DNA from 4 places in the Endozoicomonas sp. ALB091 genome. Region 1 is predicted to be linked to each of the others. Evidence: predicted binding sites of a transcription regulator. Region 1 holds the regulator's gene; each other region holds the start of a gene.
What was found. Region 1 encodes LexA, which represses DNA repair genes until DNA is damaged. Its sites were predicted from a motif close to TACTGTNTANNTANACAGTA; they were not measured.
Positions count from the first base shown of each region.

Region 2: the regulator LexA is predicted to act here: its motif matches at 5,019-5,038, upstream of recN (DNA repair protein RecN).
Region 3: the regulator LexA is predicted to act here: its motif matches at 5,340-5,359, upstream of recA (recombinase RecA).
Region 4: the regulator LexA is predicted to act here: its motif matches at 5,432-5,451, upstream of ACO6UX_RS15260 (LexA family protein).

Region 1 is NZ_JBLYNQ010000007.1:22,442-30,272, reverse strand. Features, by position in the region: gene topA (type I DNA topoisomerase) at 1-1,037, shown strand, start outside; gene ACO6UX_RS12415 (DUF6586 family protein) at 1,320-1,796, shown strand; gene ACO6UX_RS12410 (hypothetical protein) at 1,925-2,167, shown strand; gene ACO6UX_RS12405 (hypothetical protein) at 2,188-2,619, opposite strand; gene lexA (transcriptional repressor LexA) at 2,814-3,410, opposite strand; gene ACO6UX_RS12395 (TetR/AcrR family transcriptional regulator) at 3,557-4,186, shown strand; gene ACO6UX_RS12390 (L,D-transpeptidase family protein) at 4,221-4,703, shown strand; gene nagZ (beta-N-acetylhexosaminidase) at 4,730-5,749, shown strand; gene ACO6UX_RS12380 (mechanosensitive ion channel family protein) at 5,884-6,933, shown strand; gene ACO6UX_RS12375 (PP2C family protein-serine/threonine phosphatase) at 6,970-7,831, shown strand, end outside.
Region 2 is NZ_JBLYNQ010000008.1:827,803-835,633, forward strand. Features, by position in the region: gene ACO6UX_RS19850 (ankyrin repeat domain-containing protein) at 1-703, shown strand, start outside; gene dnaJ (molecular chaperone DnaJ) at 779-1,921, opposite strand; gene dnaK (molecular chaperone DnaK) at 2,087-4,018, opposite strand; gene grpE (nucleotide exchange factor GrpE) at 4,224-4,838, opposite strand; gene recN (DNA repair protein RecN) at 5,072-6,781, shown strand; gene ACO6UX_RS19875 (DUF2158 domain-containing protein) at 6,845-7,159, opposite strand; gene ACO6UX_RS19880 (DUF2158 domain-containing protein) at 7,247-7,543, opposite strand; gene fur (ferric iron uptake transcriptional regulator) at 7,829-7,831, opposite strand, start outside.
Region 3 is NZ_JBLYNQ010000003.1:351,808-359,638, reverse strand. Features, by position in the region: gene ACO6UX_RS04585 (hypothetical protein) at 1-616, opposite strand, end outside; gene ACO6UX_RS04580 (hypothetical protein) at 911-1,288, shown strand; gene ACO6UX_RS04575 (ZrgA family zinc uptake protein) at 1,436-2,077, shown strand; gene ACO6UX_RS04570 (ATP-binding cassette domain-containing protein) at 2,079-2,816, shown strand; gene ACO6UX_RS04565 (ABC transporter permease) at 2,816-4,078, shown strand; gene ACO6UX_RS04560 (DUF3299 domain-containing protein) at 4,090-4,617, shown strand; gene ACO6UX_RS04555 (CinA family protein) at 4,779-5,273, shown strand; gene recA (recombinase RecA) at 5,414-6,514, shown strand; gene ACO6UX_RS04545 (regulatory protein RecX) at 6,519-6,974, shown strand; partial or broken gene ACO6UX_RS04540 (DTW domain-containing protein) at 7,012-7,344, shown strand; gene alaS (alanine--tRNA ligase) at 7,555-7,831, shown strand, end outside.
Region 4 is NZ_JBLYNQ010000007.1:777,988-785,818, reverse strand. Features, by position in the region: gene ACO6UX_RS15270 (hypothetical protein) at 1-490, opposite strand, end outside; gene ACO6UX_RS15265 (hypothetical protein) at 630-5,066, opposite strand; gene ACO6UX_RS15260 (LexA family protein) at 5,468-5,890, shown strand; gene ACO6UX_RS15255 (Y-family DNA polymerase) at 5,887-7,164, shown strand; gene ACO6UX_RS15250 (hypothetical protein) at 7,166-7,720, opposite strand; gene ACO6UX_RS15245 (hypothetical protein) at 7,782-7,831, opposite strand, start outside.

The sequences.
Region 1 (7,831 bases):
ATATTGTCACTGATCGTCTGAATGAGTCGTTTAATGAGCTCATGGACTTTCACTTCACGGCAAGAATGGAAGAGAAACTCGATGATATTGCTGAAGGTGAAAAAAACTGGAAGCAGGTTCTTGATGATTTTTATACCGACTTTACCCTTCAGTTAACCCAGGCTGAACAGAGTGAAGGAGGGATGCGCGCAAATGAACCCTCCCTGACCGATATAGAGTGTCCTACTTGCCATCGACCCATGATGATTCGTACTGCATCGACCGGGGTGTTTCTGGGTTGTTCCGGTTATTCACTGCCACCGAAGGAACGCTGTAAAACGACGATTAACCTGGTTCCCGGTGAAGAGGTGGAAGACGCCGATGATGAATACGCCGAGGTTAATGCCCTGCGAGCCATGCGTCGTTGTCCCAAGTGCTCTACCGCGATGGAAAGCTATCTGATTGATGAGCAGAGAAAGTTACACGTCTGTGGTAACAACCCTGATTGTTCCGGCTTTGAGGTGGAGAAGGGGAGTTACAAATTAAAAGGTTATGATGGCCCCGTACTTGACTGTGATAAGTGCGGCAGTGAAATGCAGTTGAAAACCGGGCGCTTTGGCAAATATTTTGGTTGTACCAACAGTGAATGCAAGAACACCAGAAAGTTGCTGAAAAGTGGTGAGCCTGCTCCACCCAAAATGGAGCCAGTGCCCATGCCTGAGTTAAAGTGCGTAAAAGTTGATGACCATTATGTGCTCAGGGATGGCGCGTCCGGATTGTTCCTTGCGGCCAGTCAATTTCCCAAGAACAGAGAGACCCGTGCTCCGCTGGTGGCGGAGCTATTGCCCCATCAGGCCATGATCGACCCTAAATACGGTTATCTGATGGATGCTCCCCGTCAGGACCCTGATGGCAATCCGGCAATTATTCGTTACAGCCGTAAGACCAAACAGCAGTACGTTATGTCCGAGCTTGATGGTAAGGCAACGGGCTGGAGTGCGGTATTTGAAGATGGCCGCTGGCATGAAAAGCAGTCTAAAAAGCGCCAGTCCGGTTAGATTGATCTCAAACCCCAGTTTCGTGAGACAGGGCTATGAAGCCCTGTTGTATTATGGCTGTTAAGTAGCTAACCATATGAAATCACATATTTCTGACTCCTTGTTCAGGCACTATGCTTCGTTACAACTCCGGTCACATAGCTACGGCTATGCTCCCTCCGTTGTGCCTCGCATAGCTCCTGCCCAAGTAGCCAGAAATATGTGATTTCATATGGCCAGCTACTTATAAACTTTGAGCTCGACAAAGCACAAGTTGTTCCCGAAAGATTGATGGAGTTGGTTATGACAAACAATTGGCAGGGATATACCAATAAAATGCTCTTTCACGCCCGTTTGTTGCTGGATGCCTGGGAAGATGCTGATGATCTTGCCAAGCCGGCATTTCGTGAGGCCTGTCTGAATGCAATGGTTCAGGCTTACCGGTCATTACTGGCTGAAATTATGACGAATTACCGTTTGCCGGTAAATCAACTACCCTCTCTTGACGAGGCAATGAACAGTGTTCATCACAAAGGAGAGGTGTCTACTGAGTTGCAGTACATTGAACGTCTTGAGCAACATGATTCCTGGTTGTCGGCGTTATTAAAAAGTCATCAGGACTGTGCCATGCCTATACAGCGTAAAAGTGTTGAGCGGAATGAAATTCCTCTGTTTAATGCCAATAGTGTGCGGTTTGATCAGTCAGAAGGCTTTCTTTCTGTGCTTGAGTCCTTGAAGGAGCTGGTTACCTATAGTCGGAACTTCAGCCTGGAGTGGTAGGTTTCTGATGTTTTCAGGTTTGTTCATTGCCAGCCATATTCAGCTCTTTAGGGCTGATATCTTGAAAGCCTCTGCTGGCTAATGCACAATGCTTCACCGCTAACCCTAAAATCCCGGTGTCACTATTTATGTCAGCGTCGTTTCTTGAAATTGTTGAACTGCCTTCCGGCGAAATCGTTTTGCGTCGCAGTGATGAGGAGAACGCCGAGCCCCTGGTTACCATGTCATTCTCCCGGGAGTTGCTTGACTTTCTCCAGGGAGATCAGGTGGAGGTAGCCAAGGCTATGCTGGATGCCTGCATAGAAGAAGTCGGGCGTAAAACAGAAGCTGACGCTGGAGAATACATCCCTGAAAACCGGGTTCTTCACTGACTGTCATACAAACCCTCCAGTTATCCTCTGTTCCTGATTGCCAGTCCCTGACATTGACCTGAGCGAGCGGCGGTCTCGAGTTCAGAGAGTGTGATGCTATCCATCTGCTCGATCCAGCTGACCACGGTGTGGCTGGTGCCTGAGGCCAGTGCCTTGCGAGTGAGTTTCAGTGGGTCTGCCACTGCGGAAGGGTTGAGAACCTGAAGGCGCTGCCTGCTGATGCCCGATGACTTCAGCCAGTTTATGGTGCTTTTTGCCTGTTCACTGGACAGTATCAGGGTAAGCCAGCGTTGATCCTGATGGTTAGCCAGCTCATACAGAACAGTCTTCAGAAAACGTCCTGATTGCCAGGGCGGGCCTGAGAGAATCAGCTCATCAATAAAGCTGACAGGTTCACTGTCAATGCAGGGAGCGTTACCGTTCTGACTGGATGATGGTGTTAATGCTTGCATGTCAGGTCCTCTACATCAGAGATCGTCAGGGTCTAGTGCTGCTAAGCGCTGTTGCCCATACCGTTCGTCCTGAAGCTTGTCGAAGGACCCATAGGGCCTAAAGGCGGAAACTCCGGACTCTGATAGATCGTGCCAAGCACCCTTCGACTCCGCTCAGGGTGAACGTGGTTTACGGGTAATAACGCTTAGCCGCACTAGTTCCTGATAACCCCCACACTCAGTCCTTCGATAGCAAAGGTATCAACGCTGAGGTCTACTTCGATTGTCTTGAATTCTTTGTTTTCCGGGTGCAGGTAAATTCTGTTTTTAACCTGTTCAAAACGTTTGACCGTTACTTCGTCGTCAATTCTGGCAACGACAATCTGGCCATTGGCTGCGGTTGATGTTTTATGGACAGCCAGAAGGTCCCCGTCAAGAATACCGATATCCTTCATGCTCATCCCTTTTACCCGAAGCATGAAGTTTGCTTTGGGGGAAAAGAAATCAGGGTTGATGGACAGGTGGTCTTCAATATGTTCCTGGGCAAGAATGGGGCTTCCTGCAGCAACCTGTCCTACAATAGGCAGGCCGGAAGATTCAGTGCCGGGGATTCGGATACCTCTTGAGGTTCCGGGGGTGATCTCGATAGCTCCCTTGCGGGCGAGGGCTCTGAGATGTTCTTCTGCTGCATTGGGTGATCGGAACCCGAAGGTCTGTGCGATTTCTGCACGAGTGGGGGGGAAACCGGTCTCTTCTATATGAGATTTGATCAGTTCAAGAATCTCAGTCTGGCGCTTGGTCAATTTATACATGATTAAATCTGTGTTTTTATACAGTACATGTAATTATATACAGTATTTTGCTGACTGCAACCACCCCTGTCTTATTAATCTAACTTGATGTTTCAGTTGGCAAACGTTAGTTTTAAACAAATGTTTACATTGGAGGTTTTACAGACATGTCACAGTCAGCGACAGTAGACAGGATTCTGGACGCTGCCGAGAAGTTATTTGCTGAGCATGGGTTCGCAGAGACCTCGCTGCGTTCAATTACCAGTCAGGCGGGTGTTAACCTGGCCGCTGTTAATTACCACTTCGGCTCCAAAAAATCCCTGATCCAGGCGGTCTTTTCCCGTTTTCTTGATCCTTTTGTCAGCAATCTTTCCGGGGCTCTTGTGCGATATCAGGATAATAATGACGTTCTTGATCTGGAAGAAATACTTCATTTACTGGTGGATCAGATCATGGCGGTTAAACCCCGCAGCCCTGAAGATCTCTCTGTTTGTATGAGGATGATTGGCCTGGCCTACACACAGGGCCAGGGGCATCTGAAGAAATATTTGCGCGACGTCTACGGGGAAGTATTCCAGGCTTATCTGGAGTTGCTGGTAAAAGCGTGTCCTGAGTTGCCATTGAATGACCTGTTCTGGCGCGTCTATTTTATTCTGGGTTCCGCTGTGTTTACCCTTTCAGGAGCGGATGCACTGAGGGCTATTGCGGAAAGCGATTATGGGGTCAGGACTGAACTGGAAGATATCATGAGAAAGATGGTGCCTTTCATGGCGGCAGGTCTAAGATCGCACACCTGACGGATCATTTAACCATACAGAGCTTGATTTACCGATGCATCTTACTGTTCATATTGCCAGTCAGGAGATGGTGCTGCATGAGAAGGACGGCAAGCGCCGTGTTTATTCTGTGTCTACTGCCAGCAAGGGAGTCGGGCAGCAGGAGGGGAGCTGGCAAACACCTCTTGGTCAGCATGTTATCCGGGCGAAAATTGGTGCCGGTCTGCCGACTAATTCAGTATTTGTCGGACGTCGCTTTACCGGTGAGATTTATTCCCCCGGGCTTTGTCAGCAGTACCCTGAAAGAAAGGACTGGATATTAACCAGAATTTTATGGCTCAGTGGCCTGGAGCCCGGATATAACCGGCTGGGTAATGTTGATACCATGCGTCGCTATATCTATATCCACGGTTCGCCGGATACGGCAGTGATGGGTGAACCCGGCTCGCGGGGATGTATCCGAATGCATGGGGAAGATATTATCGATCTGTTTGACCGTGTAGATACCGGTACCAGGATAGATATACAGCTTAGCTGATACCGTTTTTTTTAGAGGATAGAGTCGTGCCAACAGGCCTGAACCGTGGTGTTCTTTTGATTGATCTCGAGGGAGTGCAGCTGACCGCCGAAGAACACCAGCTGCTTTCCCTGCCCGGTGTTGCGGGTATTGTCCTTTTTTCCAGGAACTATCAGAGTCGGGAACAGTTAATTGCCATGGTTCGTTCTGTCCGGAATGTTCGTCGGGATCTGTTAATTTGTGTGGATCAGGAAGGTGGGCGTGTGCAACGCTTCAAGGACGGATTTACCCGTCTACCCCCGGCGCAGGCTTATGGGGCATTTGACCCGGATCAGCAGTATCAGATGGCTTATCAGTCAGGCTGGCTGATGGCCTCTGAGTTGCTGGCCTGCGGGATAGATCTTTGCCTGGGGCCGGTGCTGGATATTGATCATGGTAAAACGTCGATCGTGGGAGATCGGGCTTTTGGGCGTTCGATTGAGCAGGTGAATCACCTGGCCTCATTGTGGATTGATGGGGTTCATGAAGCGGGAATGTCTGTGGTTATCAAGCACTTTCCGGGCCATGGGAATGTGGATGCTGATTCCCATGTGAGCCTTCCCCTGGATGATCGTACTTTTGATGAGATCTGTCAGTCGGACCTGGAGCCTTTCCGGGTAATGATTCAAAAGGGGGTTGAGGCATTAATGCCGGCCCATATCCTGTTTCCCGCTATTGACCGGCATCCGGTGGGTTATTCTTCAGAATGGCTGAAAGGGGTGTTACGCAATCAGCTGTCATTTGAGGGGCTGGTTATCAGCGATTGCCTGTCGATGGAGGGAGCGGCGAAAACCGGCAGTTATCCTGCCAGGGCCAGGGCAGCCCTGGATGCTGGTTGTGATCTCCTGATTATCTGTAATCGTCAGGGGGTTCGGGAGGTACTGGCTGAGATAGACGGCTCGGGTTTACAGGGTGTCGGTCCGGATGGTTTGATGCCTGACTCTTACACTGACTGGGCGTCTCTTGAACAGTCAGAGCGCTACAGGACAGCGCGTAAAATGCTGGCAGAGGCCTTCGGAACAGGCTGATTTTAATGGTGCCATGGCCATCACCGTCCGGGAATTCAGGGTAACTTTCTTTCTGAGCGGTTGTGGGAATGCTTGAAAGAGGATAGTAAACAAACTGGCTACAATTTATAAAAATAACCAACTGAAATCCCTGAATGATCTCGATTATGAACCCCGAATTTATCTCGTTCTATTCTCATTTGATGATTGCCTTTTTGCTGTCTGGTGCTTCATTTTATGGCATAAAGTGGTTGGCCCATGGTGAGCCAAAAGGGCCGGAACGGGTCTTCTGGTGCCTGGCTATCAACATACTGCACAGACCCTTGCTGACGCTGCCCTGGGTGTTGTTCATTCTCTATTCGGCGCATTACTGGCCGGGGCTTGAGCGGTCGGATGTCAACGAAACCCTGCAACTGATTCAAAAACTCATTCTGACCATCTATCCGGCCTGGTTTATCTGGGAAATCAGCCTGAATATGCCAGAGGTGCTGGATTCCATGGGTGAGCGGTGGCGCGAGCGCCTATCGCCTTCAGTGATTGCCCGTTCCGTGCAGCTGATTATCGTTGTTTCTACACTGCTGAGTCTTGCCCAGGCCTTCGGCTATAGCCTGTCAACCCTTCTGGCCTTTGGTGGTATTGGCGGTATTATTCTGGGTCTTGCTGCCAAGGACTGGCTGGCCAATTTTTTCGGTGGATTAATGCTGATGCTGGATCGCCCTTTTACCGAGGGTGACTGGATTCGCTCTCCGGACCGATCCATTGAAGGGCATATCGAAAAGGTTGGCTGGCGTCTGACAAAAATACGAACCTTTGATAGACGGCCTATTTATGTTCCAAACTCAATCTTTACCGGCATCGTGGTGGAGAATGCCACTCGAATGAAAAACCGCCGAATGATTGAAAATTTTGCTCTTCGTTACGAGGATATTGGCAAAATACCCCGCATTCTCAGTCGCATAGATGATCTTGTTCAACAGGTTCCCGAGGTTGACAGTCGTGAGCCTCATTATGCCGTTTTCATCCGTTATGATGATTCTGCCCTTTTATGTCAGGTTCGGGTGCATATCACAAGAACGGATCGTGTTGGTTTTTTAAAAGCTCAACAATCTATTTTGCTTCTGATTGCAGCGGTTGTTAACGAGGAAGGGGCGTTATTCGCTTATCCGACTCGAAGGATTCTTTCCGATGGGTCGATAACACAGTAGTTATATTCAATACGATGAAAATTAATAACAAGGCTAATGGATATACTGATTGTTGAAGATGCCCGTGACCAGAGAATGATTCTGTCTGTGGTTCTGAAAAAGCAGGGGCATCGTGTTTTTGAGGCATCAGACGGCTATGAAGCACTGAATGTTCTGGAAAACCATCCTGATATCCGGATTGTCATCAGCGACTGGATGATGCCCAATATGGATGGTATCGAGCTGTGTGAGGCGATCCGTAACAGTGATTTTGGGTACTATATCTATTTCATGCTGCTAACGGGTAACTCGGATCGTGAGGCCGTGGTGGAAGGAATTAACCGTGGTGCTGATGATTTTATCAATAAGCCAGTGGATTTTGATGAGCTTGGTGCGCGCCTGAATGCCGGCATTCGAATTATCGAATTAAAAGCGGCGCTTGAACATAAAATACATACCATAGAAAAAGACCTGGAGTCGGCGGCAGAAACACAGGCTCGTCTGCTCTCTGAGCCAGCGAAAATTCAGAGTGTGGATTTTAACTGGTATTTCAAACCAAGCCGCATTCTTGGTGGCGATATGTTTGGTTATCAGGCACTTGATGGAGAGACACTGGGCTTCTATCAACTGGATGTAGCCGGACATGGTATTCCTTCAGCACTGTTTTCTTTTTCATTGAACAATACCCTTCGTGAGGACGGGAGTGGATCGCTGGTTAAGGCGTCATTCAGCGAGCCACCTTTTTATCGGATAAAAGAACCCAATGAAGTGCTGGTGAGTCTGAATGAGCAGTTTCAGGCAAAACCTGAGTCGATGCTCTACTTCACCATTGCCTATGGGATAATCAACAGCCGCACCGGTTCTGTTACGTTGTCACAGGCTGGCCATCCATCATCACTGTGGCTGAAAAGCGGTTCAA
Region 2 (7,831 bases), on a different contig from region 1:
CCAGCCAGAAGCCATTGATGCCCTTATTGCCGCAGGTGCGGACGTCAACGCTCGAACCAAAAACGGGTTTACGCCCCTCCACTATGCAGCCGCTCGAGGCCAGCAGGAAGCCATTGATGCTCTGATTGCCGCAGGTGCGGACGTCAGCGCTCGAACCAAAGACGGGGTTACACCCCTAAAAAGGGCCAGCGACAATAAAAAGATAAATGTCCCAATGATCAAGAGTTTTGTTAATGCTGGATTTGATGTTAATGCACCATGTAATAATTTAGGTTCAACAGTGCTTGCGTGTGCCGCTGCGGCCTGTGATTGGAAGCTCGTCGACGAATTGGTGGCCAAAGGTACGGATATTAATGCCGGGAATATAAATAAATATACGCCCCTCCACTATGCAGCCGAGAAAGGCCAGCAGAAAGCCATTTATGCTCTGATTGCCAAAGGTGCGTACGTCGACGCTCGAACCAAAAACGGGGCTACGCCCCTCCACTATGCAGCCGGGAAAGGCCAGCTGGATGCCATTGTTGCTCTGATTGACAAAGGTGCAGACGTCAGAGCTCGAACCAAAGACGGGTTTACGCCCCTCAAATATGCAACCCAGCAAGGTCAGCAGGCAGCCGTTGATGTCCTGATTGCCTGCGCTGCAAAGCTCAAGAAGAGAACCACCGGTGCTCATGTCCGAAAAAAAACAGTAAGACAATGCTAAAAATCACCGCAAAAACAGCAGTAACGCAACCATTTAATGGAAGCCCCTGATAACAGAGGCCTTTTGAGGGGGGGATCAGGAAGTCATATCGTCAAAGAACTTCTTGACGCCATCAAAGAAGGATTGCTTTTTAGGCGACTGGTGACCGGCACCTTCTTTTTTGAAGGTGTCATCCAGCTCCTTGAGCAACTCTTTCTGACGCTCCGTCAGTTTCACTGGAGTCTCAACCACAACCCGGCACATCAGATCTCCGGCACTGCCACCACGGACCGGGACAACACCCTTGCCACGCAGACGGAACAGTTTACCCGTCTGGGTTTCCGCTGGAATCTTCAGCTTCACCCGGCCTTCCAGGGTGGGGACTTCCAGTTCACCGCCCAGTGCGGCATCGACAAATGTGATGGGTACTTCACAGTAGAGGTGTTTGCCGTCACGCTGGAAGATCGGATGATCAGCAACACTGACCTGAACGTACAGGTCTCCGGCTGGTCCACCATTGACACCCGCTTCGCCTTCACCGGCCAGACGGATACGGTCGCCGGTATCAACACCGGGAGGAATCTTGACGGAGAGGGTCTTGTATTCCTGAACGCGGCCTTCACCGTGACAGACGTTACAGGGGTCCTTAATCATCTTGCCTGTGCCGCGACAGTCAGGGCAGGTTTGCTGCACAGAGAAAAAGCCCTGCTGCATACGCACCTGACCAATACCGCCACAGGTGGTACAGCTGACAGGCTGAGTGCCTTTTTTCGCACCGGAGCCATCACACCCGTTACAGCTCACCAGTGTCGGAATACGGATTTTCTTGCTAACGCCGCGAACGGCTTCTTCAAGGCTGAGTTCCAGTTGATAGCGGAGATCGGCACCACGCTGGACGGAACTGCGGCTGCGACCACCGCCAGCACCGAAAATGTCACCAAAGACATCGCCGAAAATATCGCCGAAATTACCACCGGCAAAACCGCCAGCACCGCCCATGCCACCCATGTTCGGGTCAACACCGGCGTGGCCGTACTGATCGTAGGCCGCTTTTTTCTCGCTGTCGGAAAGAATTTCAAAGGCTTCGTTGATTTCCTTGAAGCTCTCTTCCGCTGCTTTATCACCCGGGTTACGGTCGGGGTGATATTTCATGGCCATACGACGATAGGCCTTTTTTATGTCCTTGTCTGAAGCGCTCCTTTCTACACCCAGCACTTCGTAGTAGTCGCGTTTTGACATCAGAAAAACCCTGAGCTACCTGCATTCACCAGTCGAGCATGAAAACACAGAGCTAACTGGATTCATGGTCAAGTCTGACAAAGCCATCATTTTGATATATACGACAACGCGGGAATGAATCCCGCGTTGTGACCTTATCATCAGTCATTGATGATCGAGTTGGTCTTACTTCTTGTCATCTTTTACTTCTTCAAACTCAGCGTCAACGGCGTCGTCAGCTGCATCCGCCTTTTGGTCGGCACCGGCATCAGCCTGGGCTTCGCCCTGCTGCTGAGCTTCAGCGTACATCTTCTGGGCCAGACCGGCAGAGGCTTCAGACAGTGCCTTGGTCTTGGCTTCGATCTCTTCCTTATCGTCACCTTTGACCGCGGCTTCAACGTCTTCGATCGCCTTGGTGATGGCCGCCTTCTCTTCTTCAGTGGCCTTGTCACCGGCTTCTTCCAGCGTCTTGCGGGTAGCGTGAGCCAGACTGTCAGCCTGGTTACGGGCCGCCGCCAGCTCTTCGAACTTCTTGTCGTCTGCTGCGTTGGCTTCAGCATCCTTGACCATTTGATCGATCTCTTCGTCCGACAGACCGGAAGATGCCTTGATCACAATAGACTGTTCTTTGCCAGTTGCCTTGTCTTTTGCAGAAACATTCAGAATACCGTTGGCATCCAGGTCGAAGCTGACTTCGATCTGTGGCATGCCGCGAGGTGCTGGCGGAATGTCTGCCAGGTCGAAACGGCCCAGGGACTTGTTGTGAGTCGCCTGCTTGCGCTCACCTTGCAGCACGTGAATGGTGACTGCGCCCTGGTTGTCGTCGGCCGTAGAGAACACCTGGGACTTTTTGGTCGGGATGGTGGTGTTCTTTTCGATCAGCGGAGTCATTACGCCGCCCATGGTTTCGATACCCAGGGTCAGCGGAGTAACGTCCAGCAGCAGAACGTCTTTAACGTCACCGGCCAGAACCGCAGCCTGGATGGAAGCACCCATGGCCACCGCTTCGTCAGGGTTAACGTCCTTGCGAGGCTCTTTACCAAAGAACTCGGCCACTTTCTGCTGAACCAGTGGCATACGGGTCTGACCACCCACCAGGATAACTTCGTCGATGTCAGACAGGTCCAGGTCAGAGTCCTTGACCGCGATGCGGCATGGCTCCAGGGAACGGGCAACCAGGTCTTCTACCAGGGATTCCAGCTTGGCACGGCTGACTTTAACGTTCAGGTGCTTGGGACCGGTGGCGTCGGCAGTGATGTAAGGCAGGTTGACGTCTGTCTGCTGAGTAGAAGACAGTTCAATCTTGGCTTTTTCAGCGGCTTCTTTCAGACGCTGCATGGCCAGTGGGTCGCCTTTCAGGTCGATGCCCTGGTCTTTTTTGAATTCGTCGGCAAGGTATTCGATCAGGCGCAGGTCGAAGTCTTCACCACCCAGGAAGGTGTCACCGTTGGTGGCCAGTACTTCAAACTGGTGCTCGCCATCTACGTCAGCGATCTCGATGATGGATACGTCGAAAGTACCGCCACCCAGGTCATAAACGGCGATGGTCTGGTCGCCTTTTTTCTTGTCCATGCCGTAAGCCAGCGCCGCAGCGGTTGGCTCGTTGATGATCCGCTTGACCTCCAGACCCGCGATACGGCCTGCGTCTTTGGTAGCCTGACGCTGGGAATCGTTGAAGTAGGCAGGAACGGTAATAACCGCTTCAGTTACTGACTCGCCCAGATAGTCTTCAGCGGTTTTCTTCATCTTCTTCAGGATTTCGGCAGAGATCTGAGGCGGTGCTTTCTTGTCACTTTTAACCTCAACCCATGCATCGCCGTTGTCCGCTTCGATGATTTTGTACGGAACCATCTTGATGTCTTTTTGAACGACGTCGTCTTTAAAGCGACGGCCGATCAGACGCTTGATGGCGAACAGGGTGTTGTCGGGGTTGGTAACCGCCTGGCGCTTGGCTGGCTGGCCTACCAGAATCTCACCGTCGTCGGTGTAGGCGATGATGGAAGGGGTGGTACGTGCGCCTTCAGCGTTTTCGATGACTTTGGATTTATCGCCGTCCAGGATCGCCACACAGGAGTTGGTGGTACCCAGGTCAATACCAATGATTCTGCCTTTACTCATTTTGAGTCTCTCCATTGCCCATAATCAGGGCGGAAAACTTTGAAATCTTTGTTCGCTGCCCAATGCTTTCAACCGATGTTGAGTCTGGTGAAACAGCGTTTAGGTGGTGATTACCACGATCTTGGTTTGCTATATGGGAGCGGTCTTTGCTTTTTCAAGGGGCTCTTGCAAGATTCTCGATCAGCCTCCCGGAGCCCCTCTTTGGTTAAGCCGCTTTGGAAACCACCACCATGGCCGGACGGATAACACGACCGTGCAGTGTGTAGCCTTTTTGGAAGACATTCATCACGGTGTTGGGTTCCATATCCGGGTTGGGCACCATGGAAATGGCCTGATGGAAGTTCGGGTCGAACGGCTGGCCTTCAGGGTTAACCTGCTCAACACTGAATTTTGCCAGGGCATCCAGCAGCTGCTTGTGGGTCAGGCGCATGCCTTCGAGCATGGTCTCGTGCTGACCTTCACCCTGTTCTGCGCTTTCAATACCTTTTTCCAGGCTCTCAACCACAGGGATCAGTTCGTTGACGAACTTCTCCAGGGCAAATTTGTGGGCTTTTTCAACGTCCTGCTCTGCGCGGCGCTTGGTGTTCATGGCTTCGGCATGAGCGCGCAGCGCCTGGTCTTTAGCCTGGGCTAGCTGCTCTTCGAGTTCTTCGATTCGTCTGGCGCTATCGTCGTTGGCCTGCTCTTCGGCTTGATCTTCTGAATCAGCCGCCTCTTCCAGAATCGGGTCAACGGCTGCCTCAGCGTCAGCAGAAATTTCAGTTTCGTTGGCTTCAGGTTGCTCGGCCTGATCTTCTGCTTTGGTGTTTTCTACAGTCATTCCAACGTTTCTCCGGATGTCAATCCAGCCTGAAATGCTGGCTGGAACGTGTCTTCGTGTTATGGGCCGTATTGCTTCCGTAGGGCCCCGGCAAAAGTAAATATTAAGTGATAGCCTAATATGGGGTTCATGGCAGCTTATTCAAGGGGAAATTTGCTTTACCAATTCGGGTTTTAAGTTTACTGTATAAATAAACAGTAACCCGATATGCAATTGGGATCGTGAGAGCTGCCATGCTGAACCAAATTTCCATCAGCAACTATGCCATCGTTGACCACCTTAACCTGGACATCAATCCCGGGATGACCGCCATCACCGGGGAAACCGGTGCCGGTAAATCCATTATGCTGGATGCCCTCGGGCTGGCCCTGGGAGGCCGGGCGGGCAGCGACTGTGTGCGTGATGGCGCTGATCGGGCCGATATCCGCGCCTGCTTTGACCTTCAGCGCATACCTGCCGCAATAGAGTGGTTGCAGGAGCGAGATTATGACGGTGAGCATGCTGGCGGTTCCGAATCCTCGGCGAACGAATGTATTTTGCGCCGGGTGGTTACCCGTGAAGGTCGCTCCCGGGGCTATATCAATGGTATCCCGGTCACACTTGCCGAGTTGAAGGGGCTGGGGGAGCTGTTAATCGATATTCACAGCCAGCATGCCCACCAATCATTGTTGAAAAAGAGCAATCACGCTGAGCTGCTGGATGAGTTTTCCGGCTCGCTGGCGCTGTCCCGGGAAGTAGCGGATATGGCCGCAGATTACCGCCAGACCTCTGCGCAATTGCATGCTTTATTGTCCGATCAGCAGGACCGGGAAGAGCGGGTTCAATTGCTGAGTTATCAGTTGCATGAGTTGGAGCAGTTAAACCTTCAGCCCGGGGAGGTTGAGCAGTTGGAGCAGGAGCATCGCCAGCAATCCCAGGCCGGTGCAACCTTATCGGCCTGCCATCAGATCACCCGGGTTTGTACCAGTGATGATGGTGATAATTTGCTGCAGCAGCTCTCTTTTTGCCTGCACCGCCTCAGTGAACTGCAGCTTGAGCATGCCGCCATCAATAACTCTCTGGAGATGCTGTCATCCGCGCAGATTCAGGTGGAGGAAGCGGTTGGCGAGCTGAATCATTTTATTGATCACTTTGATGCCGATCCGCAAAGGGCCCGGGAAATCGAAGACCGGCTCAGTGCTATTTTTGATCTGGCCCGCAAACACCGTATCCAGCCGGAAGCGTTGCTGGAAAAACAACAGCAGATCAGCGAAGAGCTGGAAAAAGTTCAGTGTCATGATGAACAGGTCGCCGACCTTGAACTGTCCCTGGAACAGCAGCAGAAAAAACACAATCAGTTAGCCGAAAAACTGTCTGCCAGACGTAGGGCCGCTGCGCGCAAACTGGAACAACAGGTGTCTGAACGCATTGCCTTGCTGGGTATGCCCAAAGGTAAGTTCTGTGTCGAGCTGACAGACATTCCTGATCGCACGGTTGCCTCTCAGGGCTTTGAATTCATCGAGTTTCTGGTGACCACCAACCCGGGGCAACCTCCGCGCGCCCTGGCCAAAGTGGCTTCCGGTGGAGAGCTTTCCCGTATCAGTCTGGCCATTCAGGTGATTATTGCACAAACCACATCAACGCCAACGCTGGTGTTTGATGAGGTGGATGTCGGTATTGGCGGCGGCACAGCAGAAATTGTGGGCAGTATGTTGAGAGAAGTGGGTAAAAAAGGGCAGGTGCTGTGTGTTACCCATCAGCCCCAGGTGGCATCCCAGGCCCATCAGCATCTGCACGTTAGTAAAAAAGTCAGTCGTAAGGCGTCCAGCACCCGTATTCTCGAGCTGGATGGTGAACATCGCGTACACGAAATTGCCCGAATGCTGGGAGGTGTTGAGCTGACCGCACCAACATTGAGTCATGCCCAGGAGATGCTGTTTCAGGCTCAGGTGCAAGCCGTATAAATGCTTCCGGTAAAGTTGCTTTAAATGAATTAAAGCAACCTCACAGGTTTGGATGTGGCGGAGTTAATGAAAATTTTTACCTGGTTTGCCACCTTTTTTGTCTGCTTCATTATCTGATTCTGATTCTGGTTCTGTCTCTGCATCAGCCTTTGTCTTTGCTTCAGGGTCGAGCTGAACCTCAATATCAATTTCAAAATCACCTTCCACGGGCTCAAGGGCTACGATTGGAAAGGTTGAGTGTCTGAGTTTTTCATATTCGAACCACTCGCAGCAGTAACTATAAGTACCATCCTCCATCGGGTATTCATAGGTAACGCAAAGTACTGGGCCACCGGCTCTCAGGCGGACGAGTTGACCGATTTTTGCTCTTATTTCCATATCTTTGAATCCTTATGCAAGTTTGATAGTTTTTTTAATAGACATTGTTTAATCATATTAGTTCCATCGTTTATTCTTGAATGAGTATTAGTGATAGTTTTTACCCTTATCGCCCTCTTCTGCTTCCGCTTCTGTATCTACTTCTGCTTCTGCTTCTATTTCCACTTCGGTGCCGGGCTGACCCTTAATACTGGCTTCAAACTCACCTTCCACCGGTTCAAGGGCTACGATTGGAAAGGTGTAATCTCTCAGTCTGTCATCTTCAAACCACTGGCAGGTATAGCTATAAGATCCATCAGCCATAGGGTATTCGCACGTAACACACAGTACGGGACCACCGGCTCGTAAGCGGACAAGTTGACCGATTCTGGCTCTTATTTCCATTTGCTTGATTCCTTTTGATTGAAAGTCTTTTTATAGACATTTTTTTATTATGTTAGTTCCATCGTTTTGCTCTTGACGGAGTTTTTGATTGGATAGTTACGTTTAACTATCTGGTTTGGCACAAAAATCAAGGGATCAATTACGAAACGAATGTTGATCTATCCGTTCTGATTAATTTCACTAACCTATTGAAGAAAAAATGAATTCCCCCTCGGCAGAAGCAGAGGGGGCAAGTGATCTCACAGGTTAGAGGTTAACTCTTGTTTTTTTCTTTTTTAATGCTGCTTA
Region 3 (7,831 bases), on a different contig from region 1:
GTTCATCATCATTATGGTAATGGGCGGGCAGTTCATGCAGAGACAGCCACTGGCCGCATTCGATGCCCGGAGGAGAATCTTCAGCGCCCTTGAAATTATTCAGCATTACGCCTCTGGCACAGGCAACCTCCAGGCTTTTCGACAACTCAGTCAACACCTGGCACTGTGCAAACTGATTAATCTCAGGACAAAATTTTCTGGCACACCGAATGTCAGCGGGCAGGGGCATGGCATCAATGTCGTCTTGGTGAGGTAGTGTAGATGGCGACTGCCTTGCCAGGTCGATGACCCCGCAATGCTGATCACCCTGAGCGCTCTCCGGCGGGTAGGGTGCGCTTTCAATAACATGGGAAGGATCATAAATTTTACTTGAGTCGCGCGTCTTGATTGACTTACTGGTTAAATTTGAACACGGGAAGCAATACAGCTGTGGCAACAGATCAGCGTCAGCTGGCCTGCACCTAAAGCAGGCACCACTGGTGGTTCGGAATAATATTGAAGTTTTTTCTTCGGATGACCGGTGAGCAGGGGCTTTATCTTTACCCTCAGTATTGAGCGGCGGTGACTCAACCTTGCCAGAGTCAACGGGAGTGGAATGGGCAGGATAAAAAAACATATACACCAACTCCTCTGGTCAGGCATTAAAAAACCTTGAAAAGCATAAATCTGTAAAATGACCGTCAGGGCTCAACCCTCCGTCATTGGGACTTATTGACAACAAATCAGATATTTGGTTCACCAGATAAAATGACCGGATGCTGCTGCGGTCCTGATGCCTGATCAAATATAATACTCTGGCATTATATTTTGGTGATTTGATGTACGTTATGTTATAACGATTTGGATTTTGAGATTGGGTGCTAGTCCCTCCGGAACAGGGTGAGGGCAATACCGAAAGGAATCGCAGAAGATGACCATCAGCCTTTGCCGGACAGCCCGTGGAAAAGACAGTAAGCAATTGCTGTCTTTTCTTATGGTGGCTGTCTATCTGCTGGTGGTGCACTACACACTGAGCCACGTCCATACGGCTTTGGAGGAAAATCAGCAATCTGAAATATTCTGGCAGAATCCAGTTATTTCGATGGTCGATGATGCCAGTGATCAACAGCACAATGAGCACCCGCATTCATCGGCCTGTATGCTGGTGTCTCAAGCCGCTTCACCCGTTCATTGGTGCAAAGTAAAGGTGCGGTTTGGTGCGGTACTTAACGACCGTCCCTATCGCTTATCAATCCATTCTTCCACGCCAACCAAAAGACACACCCGCGCACCGCCTCCCAGGTGTTGATACCCATACCGTTCGTGCTGAGCTTGTCGAAGTGCGGTGGCACCACCCTTCGACAAGCTCAGGATGAACGGGGTGTGCGGGTATTAACGCTAGCTCTGAAGTTTGATGGTTCATCACTTATTTATTTCTTTCTTTCAGGAATTGTGTATGCGTTGTGTTGCAAAAGTGGCCGCTGTTGCCTGTGCCTTGATAACAGCAGGTGTTTCCGCTGATGGGCATCGTCATGCCGGAGCCCATGTACATGGAGCCGGTCATTTGAATTTTGCCATTGAAGGTCGTCAGGTTCATATTGAACTGGAAACGCCGGGGTTTGATATTCTTGGTTTTGAATCCATCCGTTCGGAGGCTCAGCGCAGGCAACTTAAAGATGCCTTGCAGGAACTGGAAAAAGACGATTTATGGTCTTTTACGCCAGCGGCGTCCTGCACGTTGAAAGCGGCATCGGCTTCGGCCAGCGGTGAGCATGGAGAAGATCATCATGGTGATGCAGATGGACACCACCATGACAAGCATGAACATGACGACCATCATACAGATGGTCATCAGGATTCCCACCATCACAGTCATGGACACGATGACCACCATAGCGATGGTCACCATGAGTCAGCGCATATGGATATTGCTGCTACTTATGTTTATGAGTGTGCCAATATTGCCGGGCTTAACAGCATCTCTACCCGACTGTTTCAGCGGTTTGCAAACAGTGAACAGTTGAAGGTTCAGGGCTTTACCGATTCTGGCCAGGTAGCGGGTCAGATGAACCGTGAGCGACCAGAGGTGCGCTTCTGATATGAGCAGTCTCGGTCAACCGGTGATTCACCTAAAGGATGTCCAGTTTGGCTGGCAGCCGGGAACTGCGGTTCTGGATATACCAGAGCTGTTAATCCATCAGGGTGAGAAGGTGTTTATCCGGGGGCCTTCAGGGTCGGGTAAAACGACGCTGTTGGGGCTGCTGGGCGGCGTGCTCACACCGGTTGCCGGTGCTGTCTCTGTGCTGAGAAACGACATTGGTCGTTTCTCCCCGGCACGGCGGGATCATTTCCGGGCCAATCATATCGGTTTTATCTTTCAGATGTTTAACCTGATCCCTTACCTTTCAGTAGTTGACAATGTCACACTGCCGCTGGGGTTTGCCAGCAAGCGCCGTGAAAACGTGCAATCCATGGGCGTTGATGCCGGGCAGGAAGCGATTCGACTGCTAAACCATCTGGAGCTGACCGAGCCGCAGTTGCTGCAAAGGTCAGTGACGGAGCTCAGTATCGGCCAACAGCAGCGAGTGGCAGCAGCCAGAGCGTTGATTGGTCGTCCTGATCTGGTGATCGCAGATGAGCCCACCTCGGCGTTGGACAGCGATACCCGTGAGGCATTTATTCGTCTGCTGTTTGCTGAGTGTGAGGCTGCTGGCAGTACGCTGGTTTTTGTCAGCCATGACTCTGCCCTGGAAGCCTTGTTTGATCGCTCTGTGGCCTTGAATGAAATTAACCGGGCCAGTCAACATCGGCCTTTAGGCCAGCCGGAGGTGGTGTAATGTCAATACTTCATCTGGCGGTGAAAAGTCTGAGTAATCGCAAAACCACGGCATTGCTGACCATTTTCTCCATTGCCATCAGCGTAGCTTTGTTGCTGGGCGTGGAAAGGGTGCGGGTTGAGGCCCGGAACAGTTTTACCAGTACCGTGTCCGGTACCGATCTTGTGGTTGGTGCCCGCAGCAGTTCGCTTAATCTGCTGCTTTATTCGGTGTTTCATCTGGGTAATGCGACCAATAACATTACCTGGGAAACCTACCAGGAATTGTCTTCCAATAAGGCAGTCGCCTGGACTATCCCTATTGCCCTGGGGGACTCCCATCAAGGTTATCGCGTGGTGGGTACCGCTCAAACCCTGTTTGAACACTTCCGTTTTGGTGATGATCAGCCCATCAGTTTCAAAAATGGTAAGCCATTTGATGATCTCTATGATGCGGTGATTGGTTCTGAAGTGGCGGCGGTTCTTGGCTATCAGGCTGGTCAGGAAATAGTGCTCAGTCATGGTGTTGAAAGCCGGAGCCTGCAGACGCATCAGGATAAACCCTTCAGGATTTCTGGTGTGTTAAAGCCCACCGGCACCCCTATGGACCGAGTGGTAATGATCTCTCTGGAGGGGATTGAGGCGTTGCACATTGACTGGGTCAATGGGGCAGCACCTAATGCACTGTTCTCGGTTTCTGCCGACAGGGCACGGGCCATGGATTTGCAACCGTCCAGCATTACCGCCTATTTTGTTGGTTTGAAGTCCCGGGTGGCGGCTTTTCGGTATCAGCGGGCAGTGAATGAGTATCGCCAGGAAGCACTGACGGCTATTTTACCGGGTGTCGCCCTGGGAGAACTCTGGCAATTGGTGGGTTCAGCGGAAAAGGCATTGCTGGCGGTTTCCGTGATGGTGGTGATTGCGGGGTTGGTGGGTATGCTGACCACCATTCTGACGTCGCTTAATGAACGGCGCAGAGAGATGGCCATTCTCCGTTCAGTAGGTGCCCGGCCCTGGCATATCTTTACCCTGATGATGACCGAGTCCCTGATCTATGCCATCACTGGTACACTGTTGGGCTTCCTGCTGATGTATGGAATGCTGTTCGCCATTCAACCGGTATTGCAAGTGCAGCTGGGTTTGCACATTACCATTGCGTTACCGGGGATGTTTGAGTGGATTCTGGCGGTCGTCATTGTTATCTCGGCGACCATACTGGGTGCAGTGCCTGCCTGGCGGGCCTATAAAAATTCATTGGCGGATGGTCTGACGGTCAGGCTGTAGGAGAGCAAATAATGATAGCTGGAAGACAACACCCTGGCTGGATGGCCGTGGTGCTTATGCTGGCTTTTATGCCGGTGAACTTTGCCATGGCTGCAAGCACCGAAAAGCCTGCGATCAAAGAGATCAACTGGGATGATCTGATGCCGCCGGTGGATGAGGACATTGTCCGTAAATATGAGGCGGGTGAAATCAGTCAGGAAGAGGCTATTGAGTATATTGAAGAGCTGGGCAAGATTCCGGTAGCAAGTATGAATCAGCAACGGGTCAAAATTCCCGGTTACCTGGTACCGCTGAATATTGGCAAGGATCAATCAGCCACAGAGCTGTTGCTGGTGCCAACCCTGGGAGCCTGTATTCATGTACCGCCACCGCCACCCAATCAGACCATTTTTGTCCGCTATGACCAGGGCATAAAAGTCACAGAAGCGGGCTATACCCCTTACTGGCTGGAAGGAGTGATCAGGGTTGAAAACAATACCTCCGAGTACACTGACGTTGTCTATGCCATAACGGTGGAGAGTTTGAAGGAGTTTGAATAGAGAGAGAATGCTTTGCCCCGATGCTCCGGGGCAAGGCATGTTTCCCTGGCAACAGTGCTGTGAAATGGTGCATTCAATGATAACTTGTGAAGACTGCCCCTAATCGTGTTATAACATCCTATCCTGATTGGCTCCTCTGATAACCGTACTGGCGAGTGACCATGGAACCTGCACTGCATTCTGCTACGTCCCCCATTGTCAGGGAAATTGCTGAACTCCTGATGTCCAGGGGCTGGACCCTGTCTACCGCTGAATCCTGTACCGGTGGTGGTATTGGTCATGTCCTGACCGTGTTGCCGGGAAGCTCGGCCTGGTTTGACGGTGGTGTCATCTGCTATGCCAATGGCGTAAAGGCCAATCTCCTGCATGTGCCGACAGTGTTGCTGAATAAATACGGTGCGGTCAGTGAGCAGGTGGCCATCGCCATGGCCCGGGGTGTCCGCAAGCTGCTGGCAACGGATATCTCTATAGCCGTGACCGGCGTTGCCGGACCGGGGGGGGCGACACCGGAAAAACCTGTGGGAACCGTCTGGATTGCCTGGAGTGCCGGCCAGGAAACAACTGCAAGGCACTTCCATTTTGAGGGTGATCGTGATCAGATCAGGGCGCAAACGGTTGTTCAGGCGTTGCTGGGTGTTCTGACCCTGTTGACCTGAGAAACGTTAACCTGAAAAAAGATTCCTTCCTGTCGAAGCGATAAATATACTGGACAAATATCCAGTATCTGTTTAAATATACAGTATTACTTATTGAGCTGTTCCTGATGAAATCAGAATCGAACTGAGGGCGTGAAAAAATGGATGATAACAGAAAAAAAGCGTTGGCAGCAGCACTTGGCCAGATTGACCGACAGTTTGGTAAAGGTGCCATCATGCGGATGGGGGATCAGAAGCAGGAAGCAATTCCCGCAATTTCTACCGGTTCTCTGCAACTGGATATTGCCCTGGGCATTGGTGGCCTGCCGAAAGGCCGTGTTATTGAAATCTTCGGCCCTGAATCTTCCGGTAAAACCACGCTGACCCTGAGCGTTATTGCCCAGGCCCAGAAGCACGGTGCCACCTGTGCCTTTGTTGATGCTGAGCATGCCCTGGACCCACAGTACGCCGGTAAGCTGGGTGTAAATGTGGATGACCTGTACGTCTCCCAGCCGGATACCGGTGAACAGGCGCTGGAAATTACCGATATGCTGGTTCGTTCCGGTGCCGTGGATGTTATCGTGGTTGACTCTGTCGCTGCCCTGGTACCCAAGGCTGAAATTGAAGGTGATATGGGGGACTCCCACGTTGGTCTGCAGGCCCGTCTGATGTCTCAGGCACTGCGTAAGCTGACCGGTTCCATCAAACAGACCAACTGCATGGTCATCTTTATTAACCAGATCCGTATGAAGATCGGTGTGATGTTCGGCAACCCGGAAACCACTACCGGCGGTAACGCGCTGAAATTTTACTCTTCTGTACGTCTTGATATTCGTCGTACCGGTTCGGTGAAGCAGGGCGATGAGGTGATCGGTAACGAAACCCGCGTTAAAGTGGTGAAGAACAAGGTATCGCCACCATTCCGTCAGGCTGAATTCCAGATTCTGTATGGTCAGGGCATCTACCATATGGGCGAAGTGATTGATCTGGGTGTCAAGCTGAAGCTGGTGGACAAATCCGGTGCCTGGTATGCCTATAAGGGAACCAAGATTGGCCAGGGTAAAGCCAATGCTGCCCAGTATCTTTCTGATAATCCGGAAGTGGCGGCTGAAATCGAAGCCCAGATCCGTGCTGAGTTAATGAGCACTCCAGAGAAGGACGCTGCAAAAAAAGCCGAAGTTGACGCCGGAAAAAGTGCTGGCAAAAAAGGTGACGACGATGCAGCGGCAAGTGTACAGCAGGACGAGCTGCTGGCTGAGTAATTGAATGTCTGCTGATGTCATTCAATCGGTAAACGATGTCCGCCGGGCTGCTATGGATCTACTGGCCCGGCGGGAACATGGTTTTACCGAACTGGTCCGAAAACTCTCGGGCCGTTTTCCCCGGGAACTGGTATTAGACGCGCTTACCCGCTTGCGGGCAGAGCGGCTGCAAAGTGATGACCGCTTTGTTGAAAGTTTGGTCTACAGTCGTCAACAGCGGGGCTACGGTCCGGTTCGTATTAAATCGGAACTGTTTCAGAAAGGAGTTGATAGCGAGTTGATCGGTCAATACCTGCTGGAGCAGGACGATCACTGGGATGAACTGGCAAAAGCGGTAAAAGAGCGAAAGTTTGGTGCCTCTGTACCCCGGGACCATAAAGAAAGAGCCCGGCAGACCCGCTTTCTGGCCCAGCGCGGCTTCTCCATGAGCCAGATATACTCCGCTTTCTCTTCTTCATAACAGGCAGTGGCATTATAATTCCGGGAGTGAACGTAAGGTTGCCTTCATTATCATTGATGCAACCTGGCAACAGGCCAGGAAAATGTATCGTCAAAGCCCCTGGTTGCATGGTTTGAATTTACTGAGCTTGCAGCCTGAAGAGCCATCCATCTACCGTCTCCGAAGTAATCGTCAGGAGCAGTACTTGTGTACCGCTGAAGTGGCAGCAAGAGCACTGGGCGAGTTGGGTGAAAACACCAATCGTCAGCTGATGGAGGCCCTGGTTCAAGTCTATTGTGACCGCTATTTATGGGCACGCAAAGGCCAGCGAAGGGAGGAAGATTCGCGCTCTCTGCACATACTTAAGCAGTACCGCTCTGCTGCTCATTAGGCCATCAGTGAAAAAAGCCCGGTAAAAAGCCTGTTAATGATGGGGTGAAGTGATCATTTTTTCCCACCATTCCTATATAATCCCCGGTTTGCGTAAATTTACTGTGAAAAGGCTGCTCATTGTGATTGCGCTGCCATTTTTGTGTTTGGGAGTGAGCGGCCTTTTCCGCTCATGGCTGACAAGAGATAACTCCCCCGGTGGGAACTGTATATGAAGACTAACGAAATACGTTCTGCTTTTCTGGAATACTTCAGGGAAAACGGCCATGAAGTGGTTGCCAGTAGCTCTCTGGTACCCCATGACGACCCAACCCTGCTGTTTACCAATGCCGGGATGAACCAGTTCAAAGACACTTTCCTGGGGCGTGAGCAGCGTGACTACAACCGTGCCACCACTTCCCAGAAGTGTGTACGTGCCGGGGGCAAACACAATGACCTGGATAACGTCGGTTATACCGCCCGTCACCACACCTTCTTTGAAATGCTGG
Region 4 (7,831 bases), 760 kb from region 1:
TATCCGTCCTGACAGGTTGGCCATTCAAGGTCAGGTTCCTCAGGCAGCATTCCGCCTTGAAGCGCGCTATCGCCAGTTGGCATTTGTTATTTCGACCTGGTTCCCGATTGAATTCCTGAATAACCTGATCCGGCGTTACTTTTCTATTGTTATGCAGAATGTTTTGTAAGCAGAGTCTTTGCAGGAAGAAGCCACCTCTGAGCGAGGTCGTATCATTGCCATAGGCTCTAAGCACATCAGCTGAGGTGATTTGACGTCCGTGTAGTGGTGTTTTTTTCCAAAAGGCATTCTCAATACGCCTGGCCTCACCCATGGTGGAGGCTGTGCTTCTATGGCAGCGATGGCTGGAGATTCTTTTACCGTTAAATGTATTTGTGGAGCAGTCAGGCATCCTGCCTGAACCGGTTTGTCGGTCAGCCCGGGCAGCAGACTTTGGGTAGAAGTCGGTTGAAGTGGGTGCTTTCAGAATAAAACCCTGCGCACTTGGCATGTAAATACCACCGTTTGACCTCAGAGTGATTGTTAGGTTCCATTTAAGGTGTGCCAAGCCATGGTCATCACCTGATTTGCCACAACAAATCTATAATTATTGATGAGGATTAGTATCGATAACAGTTTTGGTTAGCTACTTATGCAGGATGCATCATCGCAAGCAGTGTTTTGGTAAAGTCCTTCTTCTGGAGCTGATGATCATTAACAGGCTGAGTTGTCGATAGCCAGTGGTTAATTGTGTGTTCAAAGCCATGACGGTAAACATGGCTATGTAATTTCGCTTGTAGATTTGCAGCGAGTGTATGCAGGCGCTGTTGTTCTTTTGCCTGCGGGGTAGTCTGGCCGTCAGGTTTTCCGGGTTTTTCTGCAGAGTGCAGGGCGATAAACTGCCTGGCTTTATTCAGGGTAAGCAGGCAGCGCATAAGCAAACCATAAATACGTTCATCGGTGTTTTGGGGCGTGTTAAAAAGCAGGGTTCGAGCTAAGCCAAATATCGCTCCTTTTTGCAATTGTTCTGTTAGCCTGTCAAGGTTCCTGGCAAGGTATTCCAGCGTATCGTTCAGTAACCGGGTTTCTTCCGTAAACGACAAACACCATACCGGCCTTTCAACGCCGGGAACGTGAATAGCCAGTTGTGCGGTATTTTCATGGGCTACTCTGACATCAATACTGACGTGAAGCTCCATTGCTTTCCTCCCCAGATCACCGGCTTTAAGTTGAATATTGTAGGCGTGTGGCAGTTTAATGGCCTGACATCCCTCGATTGGCCAGATGGTGACGCTTTTGGCGATTTCAGAATCCCAGTCGGTGTTCAGTGCCTGCAGCCTGTCAAAGAGTGTTCTGGAGGACGCTTCTTCCGTGCAGACAATGTCAATATCATTAAATGATGAGCAGAGATTCTGTAAAAAACGTCCGTAAGAACCGTTAATCAGCAGAGGGGGGATGGTATAAGAACTATTGATTTCCTGAATAATCTCCAGTGTTTTCAGTGTTAGCGCATTTAATCGTGGAACCGGCTTGTCCGGGATGCCTGTTTTTAACCTTTGCTTCAGGGTTTCAGCCATATAGACGGCAAATGTCTGGTGGGTGGAAGCGGTTTCTGTTGTATCCCGATATTCCCTGAGCTGGCAGGGGAGTGAGCCTTCCTTGCCCGGATTGGCAGCGAATACCTCTGCCGATGTTGTGCTTCGCTCAGAACGCTCGATAACGGGAATCACGTCGGGCAGGTGTTCTCCATGCTTATGTCCGGTGTTCTCGCTGTTAACGGCAACAGAAGCTTCCTGTTGACTGGCAAAGGTTGTATATCGGTGAGGACTGTCACTCCCCTGAGCATCGAGTAACTCATCCATTACACAGGCTTCGGAGCTGCATTCTTCAAACCAGCAGTTTAAAGCATGGCGCAGCCTGCTTCCTTCAAGAAAACTTTTAAGATACCTGATTACCTGATCCTTATGAATGTGCTGTCTGCCAATAGACTGTCTCGTGATACAGCAGTGCGCCAGAAAGAAGAAATGCAGGCGTGAATTCTTAAATGAGCGCCTCAGTGTTTTGATGGCATGGAATACCTGTTTTGCAGACACTTCCTGTTGATCAATTGTCCATTTATTCTCCATGGCCATGAATTTCAATATACATTGCAGTCGAGATTGCTCATCGTCTTTGACTGGCACTTTGGTTAAGATTTGCCAGGCCTGTTGAAGTATCTCCTGACCTTTGCTGGTTTCATCGTACCGGTGGGATTGCTGCAACCTTTGAACCAGATACCTGGTTTGCCTTGAAGTATGATCTCCGGGTATATCATTAAACGCTGCCAATACCTCCTCGTTATCCAGATATTTGCCATTCAGTTCTCTGGCATTCAATGCCAGTAGCGAATAAAAAATAGCTCTTTCGAGCAACCTGCCACCGCGTTCATAATCCTTAACCACGGCATCCGGTGTGACCTGCCGGCCATTCAACAGCAGCCCTTTCAGGCAACATTCCGATTTGAAGCGAGCCAGCTCCAGTGTTGCCCTGATTGCCTGATAACCACTGGCTACGGAATCCGGTGTGACCTGCTGGCCATTCAACAGCAGCCCTCTCAGGCAACAGTCCGCTGTGAAGCGCGCCACCCCCAGTTTGCCATCCGGACTGTCCGGGAAACTCTTAACCACCTCATCCGGTGTGACCTGGTCACCATTGAGCTTCAGGTCCTTCAGGCAGCAGTCTGCTTTAAAGCGTGCCAGTTCAAGTATTGCCCTGATGGCCTGATAATCCCCGACTACTTCCTCCGGTGTGACCTGCAGGTTATTCAAACACAGCCCCCTCAGGCAGCATTCTGCTTTAAAGCGCGCCAGCGCCAGTTTTGCTTTGGCTGCCTGGTACGCTTCGGCCACTGAATCCGGAGTGACTGGCTGGCGATTCAACGCCAGGCCTCTGAGACAACATTGTTCCTTAAAGCGCGCCAGCTCGAGTGTTGCCCTGACTGCCAGATAACCCTTAACCACGGCATCCGGTGTGACCTGCTGGCCATTCAACGTCAGGCCCCTCAGGCAACATTCCGCCTTGAAGCGCGCGATACCCAGTCTGCTTTCCCGACCACCCGGGAAACCCTTAATCACCGCATCCGGTGTGACCGGCTGACCATTCAACGCCAGGCCCCTCAGGCAACATTCCGCTTTAAAGTGCGCTTGGCCCAGTTTGCCTGCCGGACTGCCCGGGAAATCCCTGACCACCTCGTCCGGGGTGACCCGGTTGCCAGCCAGTGTCAGGCCTCTCATACAGCATTCCGCTTTGAAGCGCGCCAGCTCCAGTGTTGCCCTGGTGGCCTGATAATCCTTAACCACCGCATCCGGTGTGACCAGCTGGCCATCCAGCGTCAGGCCACGCAGACAACATTCTGATTTGAAGCGCGCGCTCCCCAGTTTGCCCAACGGATTATCCGGGTAATCCCTGATCACCTCATCCGGTGTCACTTGCCGACCATTCAACGGCAGGGACTTCAGGCAACATTGCTCCTTAAAGCGTGCCAGCTCCAGTGGTGCTTTGGCCGCCTGATAATCTTTAATTACCTCACTCTGGCTGACCGGCTGGCCGTTCAATGGCAGGTTCTTCAGGTAGCATTCTGCTTTGAAGCGTGCTCTCCCCAGTTTGCCTTCCGGGCTATTCGGGAAATCCATAAACACCTCATCCGGTGTGACCAGCAGGTCATGCAGCGGCAGGCCTTTCAGATAGTAGTCCGCTTTGAAGCGTGCGATCCCCAGTTTGCCCTCCGGACTATTCGGGAAAGCTTTAACTACCTGCTCCAGTGTGACCTGCTGGTCATTCAAAAGCAGGCCCCGCAGGCAACATTCTGCTTTGAAGCGCGCCAATCCCAATATTTCCCTGGCTGCCTGAAAATCCTTAACCACCTCATCCGGTGTGATCTGTTCCCCATTCAGCGGCAGCTCCCTCAGGCAACAGTGTTCCTTAAAGCGTGCCAGCTCCAGTGCTGCCCTGGTGTCCTGAAAATCCTTAATCACTGACGCCGGTGTGATCCGATGGCCATTTATCGGCAGGCTCCTCAGGCAGCATTCCGCTTTGAAGCGCGCTTTTGCCAGTTTGCCTTCCGGGCTATCCGGGAAATCCTTAAACGCCGCACCCGTTGTCACCTGCTGGCCATTCAACGGCAGGTTCCTCAGACAACATTCCGCTTTAAAGTGCGCCATTTCCAGTTTTGCGTTGGCGGCCTGAAAACCCTTCAACACCGTATCCGGTGAGACTTGCTGGCCATTCAACGGCATGCCTTCCAGGCAACATTCTTCTTTAAAGCGTACTATGCCCAGCTTTCCTACCGGACTATCCGGAAAAGCGTTGGCCACCGTATCCGGTGAGACTTGCTGGCCATTCAACGGCATGCCTTCCAGGCAACATTCTTCTTTAAAGCGTACTATGCCCAGCTTTCCTACCGGACTATCCGGAAAAGCGTTGGCCACCGTATCCGGTGAGACCTGCTGGCCATTCAATGGCAAGCCGCTCAGGCAGCATTGTTCCTGAAAGCGTGCTACTCCCAGTTTGCCTTCCGGATTATCCGGGAAAGCCCTGACCACCGCATTCGGTGTGACCTGCTGGCCTTGCAGGCCCAGGCCACTCAGGCAACATTGTTCCATAAAGCGTGCTATTCCCAGTTTTCCTTCCGGAGTATCCGGGAAGTCCTTAACCACCGCATCCGCTGTGACCCGCTGACCATTCAGGAGCAGGCCTTTCAGGCAGCATTCCGCTTTGAAACGAGCTATCGCTAATTGGCACTTGCTATTCTGACCCGGCTCCCGTTTGAATTCCTGAATGACCTGATCCGGGGTGACTTTTCTATTGCCGTGTGGAACGTTCTGTAAGCAGAGCTTTTGCAGGAAGAAGCCACTTCTGAGCGAGGTTACATCACGGCTATATGCTTTAAGCACCTCAGCCGAGGTGGTCTTACGTTCTGGTAACGGTTTACTTTCCCAAAAGGCGTCTTCAAGAGTTTTGACATCATGCAGGGGGCGGCTTGTGCCTCTGCAGGACTGATGGTTTGAGACTTTTTTACCGTTAAATGTGCTTCTGGGGCGGTCAGGCATCCCGCTTGAACCGGTGTCATCCCGGCGGTCAGGCTTTGAGCGGGAGTGGGTGGATGTGGTTGCTTTCAGAGTACCTCCTAGTGCAATTTAGCGTTGATACCCATACCGTTCGTGCTGAGCTTGTCGAAGTACGGTGGCACCATCCTTCGACAAGCTCAGGATGAACGGGGTGTACGGGTATTAACGCTTTTCTGCACTAGATTATTAATGTCGCTGTTTGACCTCAAAATGATTGTCAGGTTCCATTGATGGTGTGTCAGGTGGAGAAGCAAAGATGCTCCATTGCAAGTCGATCAGAGTCGGCTTGCGGAACAGCTCTCCTGCCTCCAAAGTGCATCCGTTTTCTTTTAACCGCTAAATGCTTATACTGTATAAATAAACAGTTGATGAGATTGAATGGCATGAAGCCGATCCAGATCCTTCCACGACCTTTGCCAGAGACATTGCCCTTTTACCAGAGCCCGGCTGCCTGTGGCTTCACCAGCCCGGCAGCTGACTACCTGCAAGATACGCTCTCCCTGGACCAGCTGTTGATCCGTCATCCGGCAGCGACTTTTTTTGCCCGGGCCCAGGGGCGATCCATGGAAGGCGCTGGCATCTTTGATGGTGACATTCTGATTATTGATCGCTCCCTCACTCCGGGAGACGGTGATGTGATACTGGCCTTGCTGGACGGTGAGCTGATTGTAAAACGCCTGGTCTATTGCCATGGCAAACCGGAATTGCACTCGGAAAACCCCGACTACCCTGCGATTAAACTGGACTCTGAAGAAGGGCTCAATGTCTGGGGTGTGGTCACTGAAGTCATTCACCACCTGCGATGAAGGACGTTATTGCCCTCTGTGATGCCAATGCTTTTTACTGTTCCTGCGAGCAGGTCTTTAATCCATCCCTGCTGGGTAAAGCCCTGGGAGTGCTCAGCAATAATGATGGCTGTATCGTTGCCAGAACAGCGCAACTGAAAGCCCTGGGCGTTGCCATGGGGACACCGGCGTTCAAGGTCAGGGATCAGGTGGCCCGTGGTGAAATCATACTGAAAAGCTCCAACTATGCGCTGTATGGCGATATGTCTTCCCGCTTTATGTCGGTGCTGGAACAGTTCAGCCCGAAGCTGGAAGTGTATTCGATCGATGAAGCCTTTGTTGAACTCTCCGGTTTTCCGCTGGCAAATCTGCATGCCATAGGGTTGGATATGAAACGGCGGGTATTCCAGTGGACGGGGCTGCCGATTGGTGTGGGCATCTCAACCACCAAAACACTGGCCAAACTCGCTAACTATGCGGCCAAGAAATTTCCGGCAACCGGTGGTGTTGTGGATTTAACCAGCCCGATACGCCAGCAGCGGTTAATGGCAATCACCCCGGTTGGTGAGGTATGGGGAGTAGGCCGACGCATAGGAAAGCGGCTGGAGGCGGCAGGTATTCATACTGCTGCACAACTGGCAAACGCCAATCGTCGATGGGTCAGGAAACAGTTTTCTGTGGTGTTGGAACGGACGGTCTGTGAACTTCAGGGGGAGTACTGCATTCCCTGGGAAGAGGGGAGTTCAGCCAATAAACATCAGATTATGTGCTCCCGGAGCTTCGGCCAGCGGGTCACTACCAGGCAGGCACTTCATGCCGCACTGGCCAGTTTTATCTGTCGCGCCTGCGAGAAACTCAGAAAACAACAGCAGTATTCCCGTGAAGCCATTATTTTTATCAGGACCGATCCCTTTAAGGCCAATCTCCCGCAAACCGGACGGAGTCTGAAGCTGATGGTTCCATCGCCCACCAGTGATAGCTCGGTTTGGCTGCAACAGTTAAATCCGGCTTTGGACGTGCTGTTTCAGGAAGGTTACGAGTATAAAAAGGCGGGCTTTGCCCTGGTGGATCTTTGTTCCGGTGCAAGTTTTCAGGGAGACTTGCTGACGGCAGCAGCAATTCCGGAAAATACCCGGATGATGACCGTGCTGGATGCCATTAACCAGCGCTTTGGGAGCCAGACACTCCGGCCTGCATCAGTGGGCTTCCGGGCGCAGCCATGGCATATGAACCAGCAGGTGCTGAGTCCTTCTTATACGACGCAGTGGCCGGAGATCATGAAGGTTCAGACGTGAGTCAGGCATTGAGTTCACTTTGATGGATTAATGCATCAAGCCCGGCCATAAACTGGGACGGGCTCAGGTCCCGGGTGCTGAAAATATCCAGCCTCAATTGGGAGCGGCGATATTTAAACCGAAAATCCAGGATGAAGCGTGGATCGTGAGCATACAGTTTCTCCCTCACTTTGATCAGTTTCCTGAGTTTGCCCTGAAGATCATGCCGGTGTTCATAAAAGTGTTCTTCAACGATTGGCTGGATAAGAAGACCCCATAACTCAGCCCGGTTATCTTTTGGACAGGCACCGATATTCCAGCAGTTAGACGTCAGATCAATAATGTTTTCGATCTCATTATTACTGTCGCTGTATTCACTGAGCAACGGCTCAACCCAATCCGCAATAATGCCGGAGAGCCCCGGGCCTTCAAAGGAGGGTTTCTGGCCAGCACAGAGAAACGCCAGTCGGGAAAATATACGCTTTAAACGGTTAATCATGGTATGCAAAGTACACTCACCGAAATGAATGGTATTCAGTAATGCCCTGCAATTACTCAGGGAAGCAGCCATGCCCATAAATGTAGTCAGTGTTCACTGTGTCAGCATCACTTTTACTCTCCAGTCAGATTTGATTGAGTCAGTGCCAGAAGTGCAGGATCAGTGTGATCATAATCGCAATACCAACTA